Sphingobium yanoikuyae: one gene and its partner. The protein of the gene in region 2 interacts with the protein of the main gene of each other region in a pairwise test. Links are inferred from orthologs where the notes say so. Each region holds a gene or a part of one and is shown on either strand. Other genes may lie near its edges. The genes, in order: ndk and U0025_RS05075.

Region 1 (11,353 bases), 830 kb from region 2 along the record:
CCGATTTCGTTCGCCTGGCCGCAGCCCTTGATCTCCTTGACCGCGGCGGCGAAGGTCGCGGCCTTCTGGCTGGCGGCTTCCTTGCTGGTGCCGGCCGGGAAGAGGACCGACAGCTGCTTGAGGCTGAGCAGCGAATCGCGCGGATCGGCGGTCAGCACCTTGCGCTTGTCCATCACATAGATGATCGACATGCCGCCCACCGTCTCGATCGGGCCGGCGAGCTGGCCGACCTGCAATTCGGTGGCGGCCTGCGCCAGTTCGGTCGGCAGCTGGCTGGGGCGGACCCAGCCGAGATCGCCGCCGACGACGGCGGTGGAGGCTTCGGAGAACTGACGGGCATAGGCGGCGAAGCTGCCGCCCTGCTTGATCTGTTCGATGATGTTGCGCGCGTTGGCCGTGATCTGGTCACGGTTTTCCGGCGTCGAGGACAAATAGATTTCGCTGATCCGCACTTCGTCGCTACCCTTGGCAGCGTTGAGGCGATCGACCACCGACTTCACTTCGTCCTCGGAGACGTTGACGAAGGGCTGGATGTTGCGGCGGAGCAGGCGGCTCCAGGCCAGTTCGCCCTCGATCTGGCGCTTGATGCTGCTGGCCGAGCTGCCCTGTTCGCGCAGATACTGGTTGAACTGGTCGGGCGACTTGCGGAAATTGGCCGCAACGCGCTCATAGCTCTGGTTCACTTCGGCCGGATCGATCTTGATGTCGTTGGCGGCCGCTTCCTGAATCTGCAGCGTTTCGTCGATCAGGTTGCGCAGAACCTGGACGCGCAGCCGTTCCTTCTCCTCGGCCGACACCTTGCCGCCATTGGCGGTGATGATCAGTGCCAGGCGCTGATCGACATCGGTGCCGGTGATGATGCGGCCGTTCACGATCGCCGTTGCCTTGCGGACATTGGGATCATTCTTGCCGAAGATGGTGACATCCTTGGGCAGGTTCAGGCCCTGATCGGCGTCATTGTCGACGGCCTGGGCCGATGCGGTCTGTGCCGCCATGCCCAGAAGGGCGGTGGACAGAAGCAGGGTGCGCAGGCCCGAGCGAACGGATTTGGGCGAGAAAACGACAGAAAGCATCGTCGGCAAAAATCTCCAATACGGTCGGGAGCCAATGCCCCGTTCCGCCTTAACCGGTCCTGAGCGGACGGCGGGAAGGCAGTTCCTTATATGCCAATATTGCGAAAAGCCAGCCGCAGCTGGAAGCTGTTGCCGGCTCGCGCGTCACCGTTGGTCTGATAGTCGCGCCGCCATGTAAAGCCCAGCGTCAAACAATCATCCTCATAGGCAACGCCGAGGCGCTGGCGCACCGGCTCATAGCCGTCGGCCGTGGTGCCCGGATCTTCCTGCGCGCCGGTAAGATCGATGACGGTCGAGCCGAACACCGACCAGAAGCGGGCGAACTGGATGCGGCCGCCAAGGCGCAGTTCCTCGCGGTCCTGCAGATCCTCCAGCGTGATATTGGCGTTGCGGTTGAGGCGCAGATAGCTGATCTGGGCATAGGTCTTCTTGCTGCCCACGGTCGCGTCGACCTCGTTCCGGCGGACCGCCAGATTGTCCTTGTCGACCCGGAAGCGCTGGGTGAAGCTGACGAAATCCTTGTAGCGGATGGTCCAGCGGCCGACGATGTCGGACATGCGGTCGGACAGGCCGGTGCCGTCGGGCAGGATGCTGGCGCGGTTGTCGAGCCGGTAGCTCTGGCCGACATTGGCGTCGAGCGTGAAGTCGGGCAGCGCCAGATTATATTCCAGGCCATAGGTGATGCGGCTCGAATCCTCGAACCGGTCATAGCCCGCGAAGCGGTTGAGCGCGAAGAGGTTGCTGTCCTCCAGATCGACCGACCGGGCATCCTCATTGGGCACCGACAGGTTGGCGAGATGGGGCGAGGCGACGATCTGGACGCGCGGGGCGATACGCTGCACGCCGCCGAAGGCCTCACCCATGAAGGGCCAGCGCATGTCGACCGCGGCGGCGGCGATGCCGCGCGCCTTCCAGCCCGGATCGCCGGCATAGCTGATCGTGTCGGTCAGCAGATTGTTGCTGCTGTGATAGACGTCGCCGCGCAGATAGGTGGTGAAATTCACTTCCTGGCCAAGGCCGGTCAGCTTGCGCAGATTCCATTCGAACGCGGCAAAGGCGCGCTGGGTGTCCTGCCCCTCGGTCCGGGTGATCGCCAGCGTATTGGCCTGGAACTGCATCTGGCCGCCGAGCAGCGGATCCTTCATCCGCAGCCGATAATCCATGACCGGCAGGGCGATCGGCATCTGGCCCTGGGGATCGTCGACGCGCAGCGTCTGCACCGCCCAGCCGGCGAGCGAGAAATAGCTGTTCTCGCCGATCCGCTGGACGCCAAGGGTCGAACGCAGCCGGTCGTCGCGGCTGATGTCGTAGCGGCGCAGGAAAGTGCGGTCGGTGGCGACCCGGATCGATCCGTTGACGCTCCATTCAGGCGACAGCTGCATGCCGCCGCTGGCGTCGATCGCGCCGCGAATATCCTTTTGCGAATCGGTCGGCGTGATGCCGCTCGACCGGCTGCCATAGGTGGCATAGCCGGTGATCTGATAGGCACCGCGATCGTAGAGATGGCGGAAATTGCCTTCGATCATCGGCAGCGAATCGCTGTAGACGTGCGGCGTGACGGTCAGGTCGCGATTGGGCGCGAGCTTGAGATAATAGGGGACCGCGACCTCGAAGCCGTTGACCCGGTCATAACGGATATTGGGGACCAGAAGGCCGCTGCCGCCATCGTCGCCGACCGGATGCGACAGGCCCGGCACCGGGATCAGTGGCAGGCCGAACAGCTCGACATTGGCGCGGGTATAGGAGACGCGCTGCTTGGTCGGGTCATAGACGACCTTGACCGCGTTGATCTGCCAGGTCGGTTCCTTGGGGCAACCGTCGCTGCCCTCCACCGGACAGCCGGTATAGGCGGCGTGGTGCAGCGTATAGACGCCATTGATCCGCTCGCCCTTGGTCGCGGCCATGCGGCCGCCCTTCTGGAGGACCAGCAATATATTGTCGACCGCGCCATCCTTGAGCGTATCGGTGACATCGAAGCGGTCGCCATAGGCGACATTGCCGTCCGGATCGATCACCGAGACGGCGCCCTGCGCCTCCACCTTGCCGGTGTTGCGGTCCCACACGATCTTGTCGGCGCGCAGCCGGTTGCCGTCGCGCAGCAACTGGACATTGCCGGTGGCGGTCACGACCTGGCTGTTGGTGTCATATTCCAGCGTATCGGCGGCGAAGCCGATTTCCTGGTCATTGTCGGGCACCGGCGCGTCGGGCGCGCTGATCGGCGTCTGGGGCTCGTTCAGCTTGGGCTCGGGCGCCTGTTGCGCATGGGCCAGCGGCGCCGCGAGCAGGCAGGACGAGGCAGCGCCGGCAAGCAGCGCCTGTTTGAACGACAGGGGAAACACGGAAATCTGCAAGCGTAGGGGCCTCTTTGTGGGCACTTCTGGTCCATGCCTATCGCACTGCTTGGCCCGCGCCGCAATCGCTGCTCGCATTCGGGACGGCGGAAATCCGCCGAATGGCTTTGCAGAGCGGCAAAGCCGCACTATCTGGCTGAAACAAGAACGACACGGCATTCCAGAGAAAAGGCCCCCAGATGGACATCCAATTCAGCCCCACGCGCCCCCAGGTCGACACGTTGGTCCTTGCCGTGGCGAAGGGGTCTGTCGACAGCCTGCCGCTTACCGCATCGGCCACGCTGGTCGCCGGCGCCGCCGCCGCGCGCTTCGCCGGTGAGGCGGGCGGCAGCGTCGAGAGCTTCGTCGAGGAAGGCGGCGCGGTGCTGCGCGTCCTGCTGCTGGGCATCGGCAATGGCAGTGCGGCCGACCTGGAGCGGGCCGGCGGCGCGCTGACCGCCAAGCTGTCGACCAGCGGCGCGACCCACGCAGCGGTCGAATTCCCGGCCGGCGTGAGTGGCGAGGATGCCGCCCGGCTGGGCCTGGGCGCGCTGCTGCGCAGCTGGCGGATCGACACCTATCGCACGCGTCAGCCCGAAAAGGCCAAGCCGACGCTGGCGACCGTGACGATCGTCGCAAACGGCGCCGAAGCCGAATGGGCCAAGCTGTCGGCGGTCGCCGCCGGCGTTGCCTTCACCCGCGAACTGGTGTCGGAACCGGCCAACATCCTCTATCCCGAAAGCTTCGTCGCGCGCTGCCAGCATCTGGCCGAGCTGGGCGTCAAGATCACCGTGCTGGACCGCGCGGCGATGACGGAGCTGGGCATGGGCGCGCTGCTGGGCGTGGCGCAGGGGTCGGCGCGCGAGGCGCGGCTGCTGGCGATGGAATGGGACGGCACCGATGGCGCCGCCAACAAGCCGGTCGTGTTCATCGGTAAGGGCGTGACCTTCGACACCGGCGGTATCTCGCTCAAGCCTGGCCCCGGCATGGAAGACATGAAGTGGGACATGGGCGGCGCCGGCGCCGTCGCTGGCGCCATGAAGGCGCTGGCCGGTCGCAAGGCCAAGGCGCGTGTCGTCGGCATCTGTGGCCTGGTCGAGAATATGCCCGACGCCAATGCCCAGCGCCCCGGCGACATCGTGACGTCGATGTCGGGCCAGACCATCGAGGTGCTGAACACCGACGCCGAAGGCCGGCTGGTGCTGTGCGACGCGGTGACCTGGGCGCAGAAGACCTATGAACCTGAAGTGGTGATCGACCTTGCCACCCTGACCGGGGCGATGATGATTGCGCTCGGCAGCGAGCATGGCGGCCTATTCGCCAACGACGATGCGCTGGCCGACGACCTGCTGGCGGCGGGCAAGACCAGCGGCGAGAAGCTGTGGCGCTTCCCGCTGTCGGAGGCCTATGACAAGCTGATCGACAGCCCGATCGCCGACATGAAGAATATCGGTCCGCGCTTCGCCGGCTCGATCACCGCTGCCCAGTTCATCAAGCGCTTCGTCAACGAAGGCGTGAAATGGGCGCATCTCGACATTGCCGGCATGGTCTGGTCGGACAAGCCCGGCGCCACCGCCGACAAGGGCGCGACCGGCTATGGCGTGCGCCTGATCGACCAGCTGGTGGCCGACAAGTTCGAGCTCTGAAGCCGGTGCAGGTCGACTTCTACCAGCTCAGCCGCGATCCCGTGGAAGGGGTGCTGCCCGCGATCGCGGCGCGCATCCTGGACATGGGCGCGCGGCTGCTGGTGGTGGCCGACGAGCCGGAACGGCTGGCCCGCATATCGGCGGGCCTGTGGGCGGGGCCACCCGAAAGCTTCCTGGCCAATGGCCTGGCAGGCGACGGGGTGGACGCCGCCCAGCCGGTGCTGCTGGCGCAGAGCTGCGATGCGGCCAATGGCGCGAAGCATATTGCGCTGGCGGACGGTGTATGGCGCGAGGAGGCGCTGGGCTTCGATCGCGCCTTCTATTTCTTCGATGCGGACACGATCGACGGGGCGCGGGCCAGCTGGCGAGCGCTCAGCAAGCGCGAAGGGGTGACCCCGCGTTTCTGGCGGCAGGAAGGCCGCAAATGGGTGCAGGGGCCGTGAACGCCTGGAAATAAGGACTTCTACCAAGCCCTCTTGTGCCCCTCTTGCGAAGTGATCCGGCCCAGTCTAAAGGGCGCGCAACTTTATTCCAACAATCCGGAGTTATGAGGGCCATGGCCGTCACGCGCACTTTTTCGATCATCAAGCCCGACGCGACCCGTCGCAACCTGACCGGCGCCGTCACCAAGATGCTGGAAGAAGCCGGCCTGCGCGTCGTCGCTTCCAAGCGCATCCGCATGAGCCGCGAACAGGCCGAGGGCTTCTATGCCGTTCACAAGGAACGCCCCTTCTTTGCTGACCTGGTTGCCTTCATGATCTCGGGCCCGGTCGTCGTCCAGGTTCTGGAAGGCGAAAACGCCGTGACTCGCAACCGCGACATCATGGGCGCCACCAACCCGGCCAATGCCGACGCCGGCACCATCCGCAAGGAACTGGCCGAATCGATCGAAGCCAATTCGGTCCATGGTTCGGACAGCGAAGAAAATGCCGCGATCGAGATCGCCTATTTCTTCAAGCCCGAAGAAATCGTCGGCTAAACCCGACACCCGTCCCCGGACGAGCAAAAGGCCCGGCGCTCCCGCAAGGAGCGGCCGGGTTTTTTGTTGCTGGGATGACGGATTTGGGTGGTTTCCCGCCATTCCTCCCCGGTACGGGGAGGGGGACCATTTGCGTAGCAAATGGTGGAGGGGCACAGGCCGGATAGCGCGGCGTTAGAGGGCGCCTGCCCCTCCGTCAGCGCTTCGCGCTGCCACCTCCCCGTGCCGGGGAGGAATGACCGCGATTGGTCGATGTTTCGAGCGCGCAGCCCTAGCGTTTCGTCTGGCGCGCCCACCGGGCGTCTATCTGGGACTGGGCGCTGGCGCCTTGGGCGTGGCTGACCAGCGACAGGCCGCGCAGAGTCAGCTTGTGGCCGGACAGCCATTTGCCGGCGATGCCATAGCCGATGTCGTAGACGGCGGAATCGCTGTGGGTGTCGCCATTGACGACGAACTGGGTGACGATGGTCACCGGCAGTTTCTCGTCGCCGATGCTGTCGTCGGGCAGCTTGGCGGCATTGCGCGCCTTTTTCAGCGCATCCTCGAACCAGCCGGCCTCGATCCGCGGTTCGCCGGTAGTGTCGACCGGGGCGATGCCGAGCGCCCTGGGGAAATGGATGGTCTGGCTCTGCACCAGCTGATCGGGGTCGGCGGGCTTGAGCGTCAGCCGGCTATCGCCATCGGCTGCGGCGTTGAGCACCAGCCGGGCGGCGCGGGCGGAGGCCTTGCTGCTTTCGGCGGCCTTGCTGGCACGCTCGTCCTTCTTGTCGGCCCAGTTGAGATAGAGGGTGAGGGCGGAGATCAGCACAGCCGCCACCGCCAGCAATTCGCCCAGCGTAATCCAGCGACGGCGGATGCGGGCGGCTTCCTCCTTGCGGGTCTCCTGCTTGGCTTCGGGGCTGTCGCTCATCGGGTCAGGCCGTCTGGGGCGGGACTTCGAACTTGTCGATCACCCATTCCTCCGCCTGCGCCTCGCCGATCCATTCCTGCATCCAGGGATGGGCGATGATCGCGCGCATATAGGCTTCGGCAAAGCGGGCGACCGGCAGCTGATAGGTGATGAAGCGGGTAACGACCGGCGCGAACATCAGGTCGACGGCGCCGAACTCGCCGAACAGGAAGTCGCCCTCGCCACCATAGCGGGCGCGGGCCTGGGCCCAGAGCTGCATGATACGGCTGATGTCGTGGGCGACGGCCTCCGACGGCGGGACTGGATCATAGATCTGGCGGATGTTCATGCTGTGCTCGCGGCGGAGCGCGGCGAAGCTGCTGTGCATTTCGGCCGCCATCGAGCGGGCCATGGCGCGGGCGCCCGGATCGGTCGGCCAGAACTGGTCGCCCCCGGCCTTTTCATTGAGATATTCGACGATGGCCAGGCTGTCCCACACGACGATGTCGTCGCCATCCCACAGGATCGGCACCTTGCCGGAGGAGGGGGCGAACTCATCGCCCTCGCGACGCTTTTCCCATTCCTCGTCATAGAGGGGGACCACCCCTTCCTCGAAGGGAAGGCCGGAGAGCTTGCACGCCAGCCAGCCGCGCAGCGACCAGCTCGAATAGGCCTTGTTGCCAATGAACAGCTTCATCATGGCCATGTCTTAGCCGGGCGGGCTTCGATAAGTCGAGAGCCGATAGAGAGGGCTTTCCACTTCGCGCCGAAACGCCTAAGGGGCGGCCATCCCCGGGGGGCCGCTCATGCGCGGCTGAGAGGTGGTCAGCAGACCACGACCCGCTGAACCTGATCCGGCTGATACCGGCGTAGGGAGGGCAAGGCGGCAGGTCCGTCGTCCCTCCTGTGGAGTGGACGTGAAATGAAGACTGCCCGATTGCCCCATGTTGGAAGCGCCTGCCTGACGCTGGCCCTGTTGATGATCGCATCGCCCGCGATGGCGGAGGATGAGCTGGACCAGTCGACCAATATCCAGGTCGTCGGCCATCCAGACCCCGAAGGCTTGCTGCCCGACCAGAGCGCGCCCAAGGCGGTCAGCGCGATCTCCACCGACTTCATCATCAAGCAGGCGCCGACGCTCAACGCCTTCCAGCTGGTCAACCTGCTGCCCGGCGCCAATGTCTCGTCCAGCGACCCCTATGGCCTGTCGGCATCGTCCAGCCTGACGCTGCGCGGCCTGGGCCAGGACCAGATCGGCGTGCTGATGGAAGGCGCGCCGCAGAATGACATCGGCTATTATTATGCCTATCCCTCGCAATTTGCCGATGCGGAGAATGTGCGGCAGGTGATGCTGGCGCAGGGCGCGGCAGATATTGACTCGCCGGTGGTCGCGGCGGCCGGCGGCCTGTTGTCGCTGACGCTGGATGATCCCAGGGCGGAGGCGGGCGGCCTCGTCAACCTGTCGGTCGGTTCCTATGACGAGCGGCGCGTCTTTGCGCGGATCGACACGGGACGGATCGGATCGACCGGGCTGAAGGCTTTCATTTCCTATTCCAACAACCGCGCCGACAACTGGCGCGGAGCGGGCTATGACCAGCGCCAGCATATCGACGCCAAGCTGCTGAACGAATGGGGTGAGGGCAACCGCGCGAGCATCGCCTTTTCCTTCAACGACGCCAAGACATCGACCTATCCCAGCCCGAGCAAGGCGGACTGGGAAGCCTCCGGCCGGGGCTATAATTTCGATGAGACCTACAGCGAGGGGAACGGCAACTACTGGCGCCTCTATCGCGCGCCGTTCCGCAATTTCTATGTCGCGGCGCCCGTCCACCTGAAGCTGAGCGACACGCTGAGCTTCGACAGCAGCGCCTATCTGCAGATGGGCCATGGCAATTCGCCCTATGGCACGCAGCTCGCCACCACCGGCAATTATCTGGGCACCGAGGAGCTGACCCAGCCGATCGACCTGCCCGGCGCGGTCGATGGCGTCGCTACGGTAATGGGCAACTGGACCGGCAAGCAGTTCCGCGTCGGCGACGTCAGCAAGCTGACCTTGCAGGCCGGCGCGCATCGGATCGTGGCTGGCCTCTGGTTCGACTATGGCACCGACCGGGTGACGCAATCCTATACGTCGATCGATGCCGATGGCCGGCCGGTCGACCAGTGGGGCTATCAGGACAAGGCGATCCGCACTGCCGACGGGCGGCTGCTCGCCTATGAAAATCAGCGCACGGAGACGGTCACCAAGGGCTTCTTCCTGGCCGACAGCATTGCGGTGACGCCCAAGCTGGGCATCGACATCGGTTTCAAGGGCGTCAATCTGCTGCGTAATGGCCGCAATTATCTGCCTGGCCCGCAATCGACGGTGCGGATCGACAGCTTTGCCGCGCTGCCGCGGGCGGCGATCCATTATCAGCTGGACGACCGGCAGCAGCTGTTCGCCAACATCACCACCAATTTCCGCACGCCCAACGAGTTCGCGCTCTACAACAGCTATTATGGCGGCGAACTGGTGAGCCAGGGCACCGACGGCCTGAAGAACGAATATTCGATCTCGCAGGAACTGGGCTATCGCTATATCGGCCCCAGCCTGTCCTTCTCGCTGACCGGTTTCCATTATCATTTCCGCAACCGCCAGGTGGCGACGGTGATCGACAGCGGCGGCGCGCTGGTCAATTCGACCATCAATGCCGGCAGCCAGAGCAGCTATGGCCTGGATGGCGAGATCGACTATCGCCCGGCCAAGGGGATGAGCATCTATGCCTCGGCCGAATATCTGCACACGCGGCTGAACGACGATCTGGCGATCAACGGCGATTATCTGCCGACCAGGGGCAAGCGGGCGGTGTCGGCCCCCAGCTTCCAGTTTGCGCTGGGCAGCACCTATGATGATGGCCGGCTGTTCGGCAGCAGCGCGCTCAAATATGTCGGCCGCCAATATGCGACCTTCATGAATGATGAGAGCATCAAGGGCTATGCCACGCTGGACCTGTCGGTCGGCGTGCATCTGGCCGGGCTGATCGACGCGCAGGTGATGGACCTGCGCATCAACGCGATCAACGTCACCAATCCGCGCGTCCTGTCGGGCGTCTATGCGATCAGCACCAATGCGCAGGACACGGTCGGGCGTAACGGCACGCTGATCGCCGGTTCGGCGCCGACCTATTATGTCGGCAGCGGGCGCGCCGTGGTGGCGACGCTGTCGCGCGCCTTCTGACGATGAGCGCCGCCGCTCCGCATCTGGTCCATGGCATGGGGCTGGCGCTGGAGGCGCCGGCCTGGCCGGCGATCACCGCGGACGAGGCGGCGGCGGTGCTGGCCCATTTCCCCGACGCCGGCCGGCTGGCGGCGCTAGCCTGGCATTCGCCGCGCCCCTTTTCGGCGGCGGCACTGGTCGAGACGGATCGCGGCCCGCTGTTCCTGAAGCGGCATCACCAGCGCTTGCGGACGCCGGCGGCGCTGGCCGAGGAGCATGGCTATATGGCGCATCTGCGCAGTGCCGGGCTGGCGGTGCCCGATGTGCTGCGCGCCGCCGATGGCGCCGGCGCGATGGCGCTGGGCGAATGGAGCTACGAACTGCATCGCCAGGCGCCGGGTATCGATCTTTATCGCGATCGCCAGTCCTGGACGCCCTTCCTGTCGCCCGATCACGCCTTTGCGGCTGGTGTCGCGCTGGCGCAACTGCATCGGGCGGCGGCCGGTTTCGCCGCGCCGGCACGCGGGCGGCATCCGCTGGTGTCGAGCTTCACCATATTGCCTGCCCTCGATCCACTGGCTGCGGCGGAGGCCTATGTCGCGGCGCGACCGGCGGTGGCGGCCTTCCTGGCGGACATGCCCTGGCGGTCGGAACTGGCGCGGCTGTTGGCGGCATTGGGGGAGGGGCTGGCGCCGCGGCTCGCAGAGCAGCCTGCGCTCTGGACCCATAATGACTGGCATCCCTCCAACCTGCTCTGGTCGGTGGAAGGCGCGGTCAGCAGCATCTTCGATTTCGGCCTGTCGACCCGCAGCTGCGCACTGCATGATCTGGCCACCGCGATCGAGCGGACGGTGATCCCCTGGCTGGCGCTGGATCAGGGGCGGCTGGCCGAGCCGGCGGATGTGGATGGGGCGCTGGCCTTGCTGGCGGGCTATCGCAGCGTCCTGCCGCTGGCGCCTGCCGAAATCGATACGCTGCTCCGCCTGCTGCCGCTGGTCCATGTCGAATTCGCCCTGACCGAGATCGACTATTTCTTCGGCATATTGGATGATCGCGAAGGCGCGATGCTGGCCTGGCAGGCCTATCTGGTCGGCCATGCCGACTGGTTCCTGTCGGGGGCGGGGCAGGGCTTTCTGGCGCGACTCCGTGAGGGGGTGGCGGCCTGATGTCTATGCTGGAGATCGTCGCTGTCATCATCAGCTTCCTCGGCATCTGGCTGACGGCGCGGCGGCATCTGCTG
Region 2 (11,214 bases):
AGGCATCTTCACCCATGTGTCCGGGGTCAAGACGGTGATCCCGTCCACCCCCTATGATGCAAAGGGCCTGCTGATCGCCGCGATCGAGGATAATGACCCGGTCATCTTCTTCGAACCCAAGCGCATCTATAACGGCCCGTTCGACGGCCATTATGACACGCCGGCCAAGAGCTGGGCGGGCCATGCAGATGCGCAGGTGCCGCAGGGCTATTATCGCATCGACCTGGGCAAGGCGCGGATCGCCCGACCCGGCGCGGCGCTGACCATCCTCTGTTATGGCACGATGGTCCATGTCGTCGAAAATACCGTGGCGAAGCTGGGCATCGATGCCGAAATCGTCGACCTGCGCAGCCTGGTGCCGCTCGACATCGACACGATCGAGGCGTCGGTCAGGAAGACCGGCCGCTGCCTGATCGTGCATGAAGCGACGCGGACGTCTGGCTTTGGCGCCGAACTGTCGGCGCTGGTGCAGGAACGCTGCTTCTACCATCTCGAAGCGCCGATCGAGCGCGTCACCGGCTTCGACACGCCCTATCCGCACAGTCTGGAATGGGCCTATTTCCCCGGCCCCGTGCGCATCCGCGAAGCCATCAACAAGATCATGAAGGATTAAGCGTCATGGCGCTGTTCACATTCAAGCTGCCGGACATTGGCGAAGGCATTGCGCAAGCGGAGATTGTCGGCTGGCACGTTCAGGTCGGCGACCGGGTCGAGGAAGACCAGCCGATTGCCGACATGATGACCGACAAGGCGACGGTCGAGATGGAAAGCCCGGTCGCGGGCACCGTCGTGCGTCTGGCGGGTGAACCCGGCGATCAGGTGTCGATCGGATCGATGCTGGTGGAGATCGAGACGGAAGGCGAGGGGGCGTCTGCCGCACCCGCGCCGACGGTCGAAACGGTCGAGGCCTCCATTGATGCTCCCCTCCCTTCCAGGGAGGGGCCGGGGGTGGGTGGCGAGCAAAGCGAGCTGCCTGCCGTTGAGCCAGAAGCACCGGCTTCGCCGGTACCCACCCCTAACCCCTCCCTGGAAGGGAGGGGGCCTGATGCTGCCGCGCCCATCCTCGCGTCCCCCGCCGTCCGCGCACGCGCCAGGGAACTGGGTGTCGATCTCGCCCTGGTGAAGCCGAACGGCGACCATATCCGCCACACCGATCTCGACGCCTATCTGCTCTACGGTTCGGGGCAGGGTTATCGCCCCGCTGGTCGCACGGCACCGCGCGCCGACGAGCAGGTGAAGGTGATCGGCATGCGCCGCCGCATTGCCGAGAATATGGCCGCGTCCAAGCGCCACATTCCGCACTTCACCTATGTCGAGGAAATCGACGTCACCGCGCTGGAGGAGGCGCGGGCACAGCTTAACGCCCATCGCGGCGATCGGCCCAAACTCACCATGCTGCCGCTGCTGATCGTGGCGATCTGCAAGACGCTGCCCGACTTCCCGATGCTCAACGCCCGTTATGATGACGAGGCGGGCGTGGTGACGCGCCATGGCGCCGTCCATCTTGGCATGGCGACGCAGACCGATGCGGGGCTGATGGTGCCGGTGATCCGCGACGCGCAGGACAGGAATGTCTGGCAGCTGGCGACCGAGATCCGCCGTCTCGCCGACGCCGCGCGCAGCGGCAAGGCAACCTCGGCCGAGCTGTCGGGCTCCACCCTGACCCTGACCTCGCTGGGCCCGCTCGGCGGCATCGCCACCACCCCGGTCATCAACCGGCCCGAAGTGGCGATCATCGGCCCCAACCGCGTGATCGAGCGCCCGATGTTCCGGGGCAAGGAGATCGTCGCGGCAAAGCTGATGAACCTGTCGATCAGCTGCGACCATCGCGTCGTCGACGGATGGGATGCGGCCAGCTTCGTCCAGGCGGTGCGCAAGCTGCTGGAAACGCCGGTCCTGCTGTTCGAGGGCTGATGAATGCACGGGATCGGGGCGGCCATTGTCGCCCCGGTCCAGCCTGCGTCAGCGCACCTGCGCCCGATAGGTCAGCCGTCCCGATTGTCCCGGTGCCACGCTGTCGGGCAGGCGCCAGCGTATATGGGTAATATCCTCGGGCGTGGCGCGGCGGACACCGCCCAGCGGCGTCGGCAGCCATAATTGATCCAGTCGACCCCAATGGGCGCCGCCATCGACCGATGCCTGCATGGCGGGATCGGTCAGGTCGAGCAGGGTGCCGCGCGGCACCTGGCGAACCACGGTCAGCCCATGGGCCGTCCGGCTGCCTTCATGGCGCCAGTCGACCACGACGATCAGCTGGTCGCCCGACATGGCGCGTTCGGCATTGGCGATGGTGCGGCGCGGGCGGCCATTAATGTCGGTCTGCACCCGTTCGACGAAGGTCCGGCTGTCGAGCCGCATATCCTGCGCCCCGGCCTGCCAGGATGCGGTCATGCCTGCGATCAGGCCCAGTCCCGCGATCAACCCTCTTGCCATGCGATATCCCCCTTATCGAATGTCCGCATCTCCTACGGCCAGTCTCCCCAATATTTGGTTAAGCCACTGTTTGCCGTCTTCCTGAAGTGATTCGCCGATGGCATTTGACCGGCCGCAGCGCCGGGTGCAGAGCGACATGGCGAATGCACAGGGGACGGATAGGGCGTGACCACCAACGAGGAACTGGAAGTCAATCGGCGGCGCGACCGTTTGCTGGCGTCGATCGCCTTGTCCTCGGGCGTCGGCCTGTTGCTGGCCTTGCCCTTCGCTCTGCGCGCGGGCGCCGAATTTTTCCTGCCGCTGACGGCTGCTCTGGTGATCGCGATCGCGCTGGTGCCGCTGCTCGAATGGCTGGAGCGGCGCGGGCTCCCCTCGGGCCTGTCGGCGCTGCTGGCGGTCGTCGCCTTCCTCAGCGTCGCCAATACCGCGCTGGTGCTGATCGTGGTGCCGGCGACCGACTGGTTCCGCATCCTGCCCCAGCGCCTACCCAAGATTCAGGCGACGCTGGCGCCGCTCATCGATTTCTATTCCCAGGCCCAGCGATTCGTCGACGAAACCGTCCAGATGCTGGTCGCGGGGCCGGCATCGGTCGCGCACCGGGCCGCGGTGGAAACGCCCGGATCGCTGCTGCAGTTCGCGGCCGCCTCCGCCCCGTCGGCGATCATCCAGATGGTGTTCGCGCTGCTCATCATCTATTTCTTCCTTGCCGGCTGGACCCGGCTGCGCCGCCGCACGATCAACAGCCGGGGCAGTTTCGACGGCGCCATGGCGGTTGCGCGGGTGATCCAGAATGTGGTCGACGCCACCTCCGCCTATGTGATGACGATCGCCACCATCAACCTGTGCCTGGGGCTCGCCGTGGCGTTGGCGCTCTGGCTGATCGGCATGCCCTCGCCCTGGATGTGGGGTGGCATCGTCGCATTGCTCAACTTCATTCCCTATTTCGGGCCGATGCTGGCCGCCGTGCTGCTGGCGCTGGGCGGCCTCATGGTGTTCGACGATGTCTGGACGGCGCTGCTGCCCGCCTTTCTCCAGATCGGCTTCCATCTGGTGGAGGCCAATGTCATCACGCCCACCATCCTTGGCCGTCGCCTGACGATGAACCCACTGCTGATTCTCGTCTCGCTGACCTTCTGGGGCTGGGTCTGGGGCACGCCCGGCGCGCTGCTCGGCGTGCCGTTGCTCATCATCGTGCAGACCGTCGTGGCCGCGGCCGGCACCCCGGATATCGCCGGTTTCCTGTTTGAGCAGGGAACGCTGACGGTCAGCCGTCGCAAAGAAAATGCAACAAGTGAAGAAACTGATGGCGAGGACGGTTGACAGCTTGGCCGGACCCGCATAGACGGCCGCCCACACCGAACGCGGGTGTAGCTCAGTTGGTTAGAGCGCCGGCCTGTCACGCCGGAGGTCGCGGGTTCGAGCCCCGTCACTCGCGCCACTTTCCCTGACCGGAAAGTCGGAAGGTAAACAGATTTGCATCATCTGGTGACCATGGGTCACGATAGGATGCCGCCCTGCGCGGGTGTAGCTCAGTTGGTTAGAGCGCCGGCCTGTCACGCCGGAGGTCGCGGGTTCGAGCCCCGTCACTCGCGCCACTTCATTCCCGAAGTGATCCGATCGCCAGACGATCCTTTTTCCTCACATCGATACAGGCCAGCGGGCTGACACCAACGGCATCGGCCCGTGACGATTCGTCTCAGAGATGCTCGCCGGTCACATGCGGCGGCAGCGGTTCGTTGGCGAGCCAGCGATAGACGCCGCCGGCGGCCAGCGCGCCGATGATCGGCGCCACCCAGAACAGCCAGAGCTGATGCAGGGCCAGTCCGCCGACCAGCAGGGCAGGACCGGTGCTGCGCGCCGGATTGACCGATGTGTTGGTGACCGGGATGCTGATCAGGTGGATCAGCGTCAGCGCCAGGCCGATCGCGATCGGGGCAAAGCCCGCCGGCGCGCGGCTGTCGGTCGCGCCCAGGATGACGCTCAGGAAGCCGAAGGTCAGCACCATCTCGATCGCCAGCCCTGATTCGAGCGTGTAGCCGCCAGGCGAATGCAGGCCATAGCCGTTGACCGCCAGGCCGTTGGGCGCCAACTCATAGCCCGGCTGGCCGCTGGCGATGAACAGCAGTAGGGCGGCTGCGATCACCGCGCCCACCAGTTGCACGACGATATAGGGGGCGATGTCGCGGGCCGGGAAGCGTCCGCCGGCCCACAGGCCGACCGTCACCGCCGGGTTGAGGTGGCAGCCCGAAATATGGCCGATGGAAAAGGCCATGGTCAGCACCGTGAGGCCGAAGGCCAGCGCCACGCCCAACAGGCCGATGCCGACATCGGGAAAGGCCGCCGCCAGCACGGCGCTGCCGCACCCGCCGAACACCAGCCAGAATGTGCCGAAACATTCGGCAAACAACCGCTTGCTCAATGGAACCATCAACGCCTCCTGTTGCACTGTGCGCCTGCCACCGGACATGGCTTGGGACCGGTGCGGGGTGGCGCCGCCCGGAGAATGCAGGATGATCGAAGGGAGCGGTCCGCGGCATGGGCGGCCGATGCTGGTGACTGGCGCATGGACATGCCGTTGCCCCCGTTTCCGGCGAGCCGCCGGCATCGCGCTAAGCCGCGATGCGTCCGCTATGGTCGCCTAACGCTCAGGGATAAGGCGAAAAGCCATGGGCTGGGCATCGGGATTAACCCTGACGCCAGCGCCCCGTTTCCATCCAGGCGAGCAGCCGCCGCAGCGGCAGGATCCAGATCCAGATCAGGCCCAGGACAATATAGACCGGCACCTGGCCCCACATCGGCAACTGGCCGATCAGCGGCGACAGGCTGCCGACCAGCACGGCCCAGCCCAGGATCAGCCCCAGGATCGCGAACATGCCGGCCGGCTTGCGCCAGCTGGGCTGATGATAATGGCGCGGGTCGATGCTCATCGGGGTCAGGCTGCCTCGATCACGGCGGTTTCGGTCAGGATCATGTCGAGCGGCAGATCCCACGGGTCGGCCGGCACATCATCCAGTTCCTGCGCCGACCAGGCAAGGCCGACGCGCAAGGCATCGGGATGGCGGGCAAAGGCGCGGTCATAATAGCCGCCACCCTGGCCAAGGCGGTTCATCCGCTGGTCGAAACCCAGCAGCGGCGCGATGATGACATCCGGCACCACCGCACCGCCGGATGGCTCGGGGTGGCTGGTGCCGAACAGGCCGGGGAACAGCTGGTCCTCCGGGCGCCACAGCAGGAAGTCCATGCTGCCCAGCCGATCGAGCACGCGCGGCAATGCCACCTGCTTGCCCATCACGCCCAGTTGCGGGGCCAGACGCTGCGCTGGCGCCTCGTCATCCAGTGCCATGTAGAGCGCGATCACCTGCGCGTCGGCGATGCGCTGGGCGAGCGGAGAGGGGACGGCCTTGAACGCCAGCCTGTGGGTCAGCGCGTCGAGCGAGGCGACGAAATTGCGCCGTCGCTGCCGGGCGATCGCGCGCAGGGTCGACTTGTCGGCGGCATCACTGTCGTCGGGCATGGGGTGCCTTTGCTGGTAGGGGCAGGGTGACGGGACCGCCTTGGCCGTGTGCTGGAATATCCTCTGACGCCTCAACGTCAGGTGGGGACCATGTAGATCGGGCCAGAGCCCGCCCAGGGACAGCCCCCGTGGATGTGATTATCGCCTCAGGGATGTTCGCTAAAGCTCGCACCAGGCAGTGCCCGTCTCCGCCAATCTAGGCGTCGGCGGCGCGGGCGGCAAGAGCCTCGCTCAGCTTTTCTACGCGCGCGGCCAATGCCTCGACCGCGCGGGCGGCCGGCTCGTCATCGCCATCCAGCGCCAGTTGCTCCTGTCGGCCCGCTGCGGCGCGCTTCAGTTCGTTGAGTTCGTCCGCCATGAACAGCGCCGCGAACAGCAGCGTGCGCACCTCGGTCAGGCCCGGCGTGCTGCGCTGCGCCTGATAGGCCTTGTCCTCGATGATCTGGGCCAGATGCGCCATATGCGCTTCCTCGCCATCGCGGCAACGCAGCTGATAGGGGCGGCCGGCGATCTGCAGCATGATTTCAGCCATCGGCGCGCCCTCGCAATTCTCCGATGAGATCGTCCAGCGATTGCAATGCCGCCTGGGCGGCCATCTGGTCGATGCCGGAATTGCCATGGGGGACAGCCTGCGAAAGGCTGGCCACATTCTGTTCAAGCCGACTGATCGCGCGCTCCAGCGTGCCGATCGCCTGCATCATGCGGTCGCTTGCCATATTTTCTGCATAGCCAATGTTTTCGCCTTGCAAAAGCGCTGTTTGGACGGCTTGCCGCGCACCACGCCCCGCCTGCGGTTGACGCATGGGGATTGACGCGACAAAGGGAACCCAAATCGACTCGCCCGTTCGCGCGGGCCGTTCCATGCCAGTCATGAAAGACATCTTCCCGCTATGACCGTTTCCGACACGCAGCTCGCCAACGCCATCCGGGCGCTTTCCATGGACGCCGTGCAGGCTGCCAATAGCGGCCATCCCGGCATGCCGATGGGCATGGCCGATGTCGCCACCGTGCTGTTCAAGGATTATGTGAAGTTCGATCCGGCCGCGCCGAAATGGGCCGATCGCGATCGTTTCGTGCTGTCGGCCGGCCATGGCTCGATGCTGATCTACTCGCTGCTGAACCTGACCGGCTATGCCCGTCCGACGATGGACGACATTCGCAACTTCCGCCAGCTCAGCAGCCCCTGCGCCGGCCACCCGGAGAATTTCGAGCTGGCAGGGGTCGAAGCGACCACCGGCCCGCTGGGTTCGGGCCTCGCCACTGCCGTCGGCATGGCGATTGCCGAGCGTCACCTGAACGCCGAGTTCGGCGATGATCTGGTCGATCACCGCACCTGGGTGATCGCCGGCGACGGCTGCCTGATGGAAGGCATCAACCATGAGGCGATCGGCCTCGCCGGTCACCTCAATCTCTCGCGCCTGATCGTGCTGTGGGATGACAACAAGATCACCATCGATGGCGCCGTCGACCTGTCGAGCAACGAAGATGTCCGCGCCCGCTATGCCGCCACCGGCTGGCATGTCGTGTCGTGCGACGGCCATGACGTCGCCGATGTCCGCCGCGCCATCGACGAAGCGCTGGCCGATCCGCGCCCCTCGCTGATCGCCTGCGCCACCAAGATCGGCTATGGCGCGCCGAACAAGGCCGGCACCTCGGGCGTCCACGGCTCGGCGCTGGGCGAGGCCGAAGTCGCCGCCGCCCGCGAGTTCCTGGGCTGGACCGCCGAACCCTTCGTCGTTCCCGCCGACATCGACGCCGCCTGGAAGGCGATCGGTGCCAAGGGCGGCGATGTTCGCAAGGCCTGGGAAGGTCGCCTGGCAAATGCCTCGGAGGGCGCTGAATTTTCGCGGCGCATGGCGGGCGAACTGCCGGCCGGCTTCTCGCTCGACGCCTATATCGACAGCCTGATCGCCAACCCGCAGAAGGTCGCCACCCGCAAGGCCAGCGAACTGGCGCTGGGCGCGATCAACGATCTGCTGCCCGAAACCGTCGGCGGCTCGGCCGACCTTACCGGCTCGAACAACACCAAGACCAAGTCGACCGGCCCGCTGACCCGTGACGATTATTCGGGCCGCTATGTCTATTATGGCATCCGCGAATTCGGCATGGCCTGCGCGATGAACGGCATGGCGCTGCATGGCGGCGTGATCCCCTATGGCGGCACCTTCCTGGTCTTCTCCGACTATATGCGCGCCGGCATCCGCCTCGCCGCGCTGCAGGAACAGCGCGTGATCCACGTCCTCACCCATGACTCGATCGGTCTGGGCGAAGACGGCCCGACCCACCAGCCGATCGAGCATGTCATGTCGATGCGCATGATCCCGAACCTCGACGTCTATCGCCCGGCCGACATCGTCGAGACGGCGGAATGCTGGGAACTGGCACTGAAGGATGCGACCGGCCCGTCGGTGCTGGCGCTGACCCGCCAGAACCTGCCGCAGCTGCGCCTGGAAAAAGCTGAGAATCTGTCGGCCAAGGGCGCCTATCGCCTGGTCGCCGCGACCGCCGATCGCAAGGTCGTGCTGCTCGCCACCGGTTCGGAAGTCGAGATCGCCGTCGCCACCGCCAAGGCGCTGGAAGAACAGGGCATCGGCGCCGACGTCGTCTCGATGCCCAGCTGGGCCCATTTCGACGTGCAGGACGCCGCCTACAAGGCCGACATCCTGCCCGCCGGCGTGCTGCGCGCCTCGATCGAGGCCGGCACCACCTTCGGCTGGGAACGCTATACCGGCCTTGACGGCCTGCGCTTCGGCATCGACAGATTCGGCGCGTCGGCTCCGGCCGAAGTCCTCTACGACCATTTCGGCCTGACCGCCGCCAAGATCGCTCCGCAGATCAAGGCCGCGCTCGGCGCCTGAGCCCAAGACCTACACGCAAACCGGGAGACAAGTGCAGTGGCAACGAAGGTAGCAATCAACGGTTTCGGCCGCATCGGTCGTCTGGTGGCACGCGCCATCCTCTCGCGCACCGACCATGATCTGGAACTGGTGAGCATCAACGACCTGGGCGATGCCAAGGCCAATGCCCTGCTGTTCAAGCGTGACTCGGTCCATGGCAACTGGGCCGGCGAAGTCAGCGTCGACGGCGATTTCCTGGTGGTCGACGGCAAGAAGATCAAGGTGACGGCGGAGCGCGATCCCGCCAACCTGCCGCACGCCGAACTGGGCGTCGAAATCGCCCTGGAATGCACCGGCATCTTCACCAGTAAGGACAAGGCCGGTGCCCACCTGACCGCCGGCGCCAAGCGCGTCGTCATCTCGGCACCGGGCACCAACGTCGACAAGACTGTCGTCTTCGGTGTCAACCATGACGAACTGACCGCCGACGACATCATCATCTCGAACGCCAGCTGCACCACCAACTGCCTGGCGCCGCTCGCCAAGGTGCTGAACGATTCGATCGGCATCGAACGCGGCTTCATGACCACGATCCACAGCTACACCAACGACCAGAACACGCTGGACCAGATCCACAAGGACATGCGCCGCGCCCGCGCCGCTGCCCTGTCGATGATCCCGACCACCACCGGTGCCGCCCGCGCCGTGGGTGAGGTTCTGCCCGCGCTCAAGGGCAAGCTGGACGGTTCGTCGGTCCGCGTGCCGACCCCGAACGTCTCGGTCGTCGACCTGAAGTTCATCCCCAGCCGCGCCACCACGGTCGAGGAAGTCAACGGCCTGCTCAAGGCTGCGTCGGAATCCGGCCCGCTCAAGGGCATCCTGGGCTATTCGGACGAGCCGCTGGTCTCGATCGATTACAACGGCGATCCGCGCAGCTCGACCGTCGACAGCCTGGAAACGGCCGTGATCGAGGGCAACCTGGTCCGCGTGCTCAGCTGGTACGACAATGAATGGGGCTTCTCGAACCGCATGATCGACACCTCGGGTGTCATGGCGAAGTTCCTCTAAGCCTTCTCAGCCCCGCCGGACCAACCGGCGGGGTTTTTCTTCTGACATAATTCCAAATTCTAGGAGCGATCATGGCAAAGCCGTTCAAGACACTCGACGACATGGGCGACATCACCAGCAAGGTGGTGCTGGTGCGCGAGGATCTGAACGTGCCGATGCAGGACGGTTCGGTCAGCGATGACACCCGTCTGCGCGCGGCGATGCCGACCATCCTGGAACTGGCCGATCGTGGCGCCAAGGTTCTGATCCTGGCCCATTTCGGCCGGCCCAAGGGCCAGAAGAACCCGGAATTTTCGCTGAGCAAGATCACCCGCCCGCTGACCCAGGTGCTGGGCCGCGAGGTGCAGTTCATTCCCGACTGCCAGGGTGAAGCCGCGACCGACGGCATCAAGGTGATGCGCAACGGCGACATCGCCATCCTCGAAAACACCCGCTTCCATGCCGGCGAGGAAAAGAACGACCCCGCGCTGGTCGATGCGATCGCCGCGATCGGCGATCTCTATGTCAACGACGCCTTTTCCGCCGCGCACCGCGCCCATGCCTCGACCGAGGGGCTGGCCCACAAGCTGCCCGCCTTCGCCGGCCGTTCGATGGAGAAGGAACTGGACGCGCTCGAAGCCGCGCTCGGTGCCCCGGTCAAGCCCGTCGCGGCCGTCGTCGGCGGCGCCAAGGTGTCGACCAAGCTCGACGTGCTCAACAATCTCGTCACCAAGGTCGATCATCTGATCATCGGCGGCGGCATGGCCAACACCTTCCTCCACGCCCGTGGCGTCGATGTCGGCAAGTCGCTGTGCGAAAAGGATCTGGCCGGCACGGCGGACGCCATCTTCGACAAGGCGGAAGAAGCCGGCTGCATCATCCATCTGCCCTATGACGTGGTCGTGGCCAAGGAATTTGCCGCCAACCCGCCGTCGGTCCGGACCTGCAACGTGCATGAAGTCGCCGAGGACGAGATGATCCTCGACGTCGGTCCGGCCGCGGTCGAGGCGCTGGGCGATGCGCTCAAGAATTGCCGCACCCTGGTGTGGAACGGCCCGCTTGGCGCGTTCGAGATCGCGCCCTTCGACGCGGCGACCGTCGCCCTCGCCAAGACCGCGGCGGCGCTCACCAAGGAAGGCCAGCTGGTCTCGGTCGCGGGCGGTGGCGACACCGTCGCCGCGCTCAACCATGCCGGCGCGGCCGCCGACTTCACCTTCATCTCGACCGCTGGCGGCGCCTTCCTCGAATGGATGGAAGGCAAGGAATTGCCGGGCGTGAAGGCGCTCTACGCCTAAGCCTTTTGACGGCGGGGGCGTCAGCGCGTGGCGCTGGCGCCCCGGTCGAACAGGATGAAGACCAGCGCGGCCACGCCGCCAATCGCCG

The links.
Region 1: the proteins of U0025_RS05075 (region 2) and ndk interact in binary tests that used the Escherichia coli proteins (3 or more experiments, as listed by UniProt). The link is inferred for Sphingobium yanoikuyae from one-to-one orthologs.

Annotation. Positions count from the first base shown.
Region 1 is NZ_CP139979.1:256,742-268,094, forward strand. The notes cover bases 4,452-7,316. They hold ndk (nucleoside-diphosphate kinase), read left to right. Parts: upstream 4,452-5,605; coding sequence 5,606-6,028; downstream 6,029-7,316. Other genes in these bases: U0025_RS01240 (leucyl aminopeptidase), read left to right, coding at 4,452-5,049; U0025_RS01245 (DNA polymerase III subunit chi), read left to right, coding at 5,055-5,492; U0025_RS01255 (hypothetical protein), read right to left, coding at 6,300-6,938; U0025_RS01260 (glutathione S-transferase family protein), read right to left, coding at 6,943-7,316. Also shown: U0025_RS01230 (peptidylprolyl isomerase), read right to left, coding at 1-1,073; U0025_RS01235 (LPS-assembly protein LptD), read right to left, coding at 1,160-3,424; more of U0025_RS01240, read left to right, coding at 3,604-4,451; more of U0025_RS01260, read right to left, coding at 7,317-7,617; U0025_RS01265 (TonB-dependent receptor), read left to right, coding at 7,840-10,134; U0025_RS01270 (phosphotransferase enzyme family protein), read left to right, coding at 10,137-11,279; nicotinamide riboside transporter PnuC, read left to right, coding at 11,279-11,353. UniProt on the Escherichia coli protein: Major role in the synthesis of nucleoside triphosphates other than ATP. The ATP gamma phosphate is transferred to the NDP beta phosphate via a ping-pong mechanism, using a phosphorylated active-site intermediate.
Region 2 is NZ_CP139979.1:1,087,331-1,098,544, forward strand. The notes cover bases 4,157-6,882. They hold U0025_RS05075 (5-formyltetrahydrofolate cyclo-ligase), read right to left. Parts: upstream 5,948-6,882; coding sequence 5,366-5,947; downstream 4,157-5,365. Other genes in these bases: aqpZ (aquaporin Z), read right to left, coding at 4,157-4,861; U0025_RS05070 (DUF2842 domain-containing protein), read right to left, coding at 5,118-5,360; U0025_RS05080 (cell division protein ZapA), read right to left, coding at 6,144-6,479; U0025_RS05085 (hypothetical protein), read right to left, coding at 6,472-6,819; tkt (transketolase), read left to right, coding at 6,838-6,882. In the rest of the region: U0025_RS05035 (alpha-ketoacid dehydrogenase subunit beta), read left to right, coding at 1-613; U0025_RS05040 (dihydrolipoamide acetyltransferase family protein), read left to right, coding at 619-1,914; U0025_RS05045 (hypothetical protein), read right to left, coding at 1,963-2,433; U0025_RS05050 (AI-2E family transporter), read left to right, coding at 2,599-3,753; more of aqpZ, read right to left, coding at 4,130-4,156; more of tkt, read left to right, coding at 6,883-8,805; gap (type I glyceraldehyde-3-phosphate dehydrogenase), read left to right, coding at 8,842-9,852; U0025_RS05100 (phosphoglycerate kinase), read left to right, coding at 9,924-11,126; U0025_RS05105 (MFS transporter), read right to left, coding at 11,147-11,214. UniProt on the Escherichia coli protein: Involved in the removal of 5-formyltetrahydrofolate.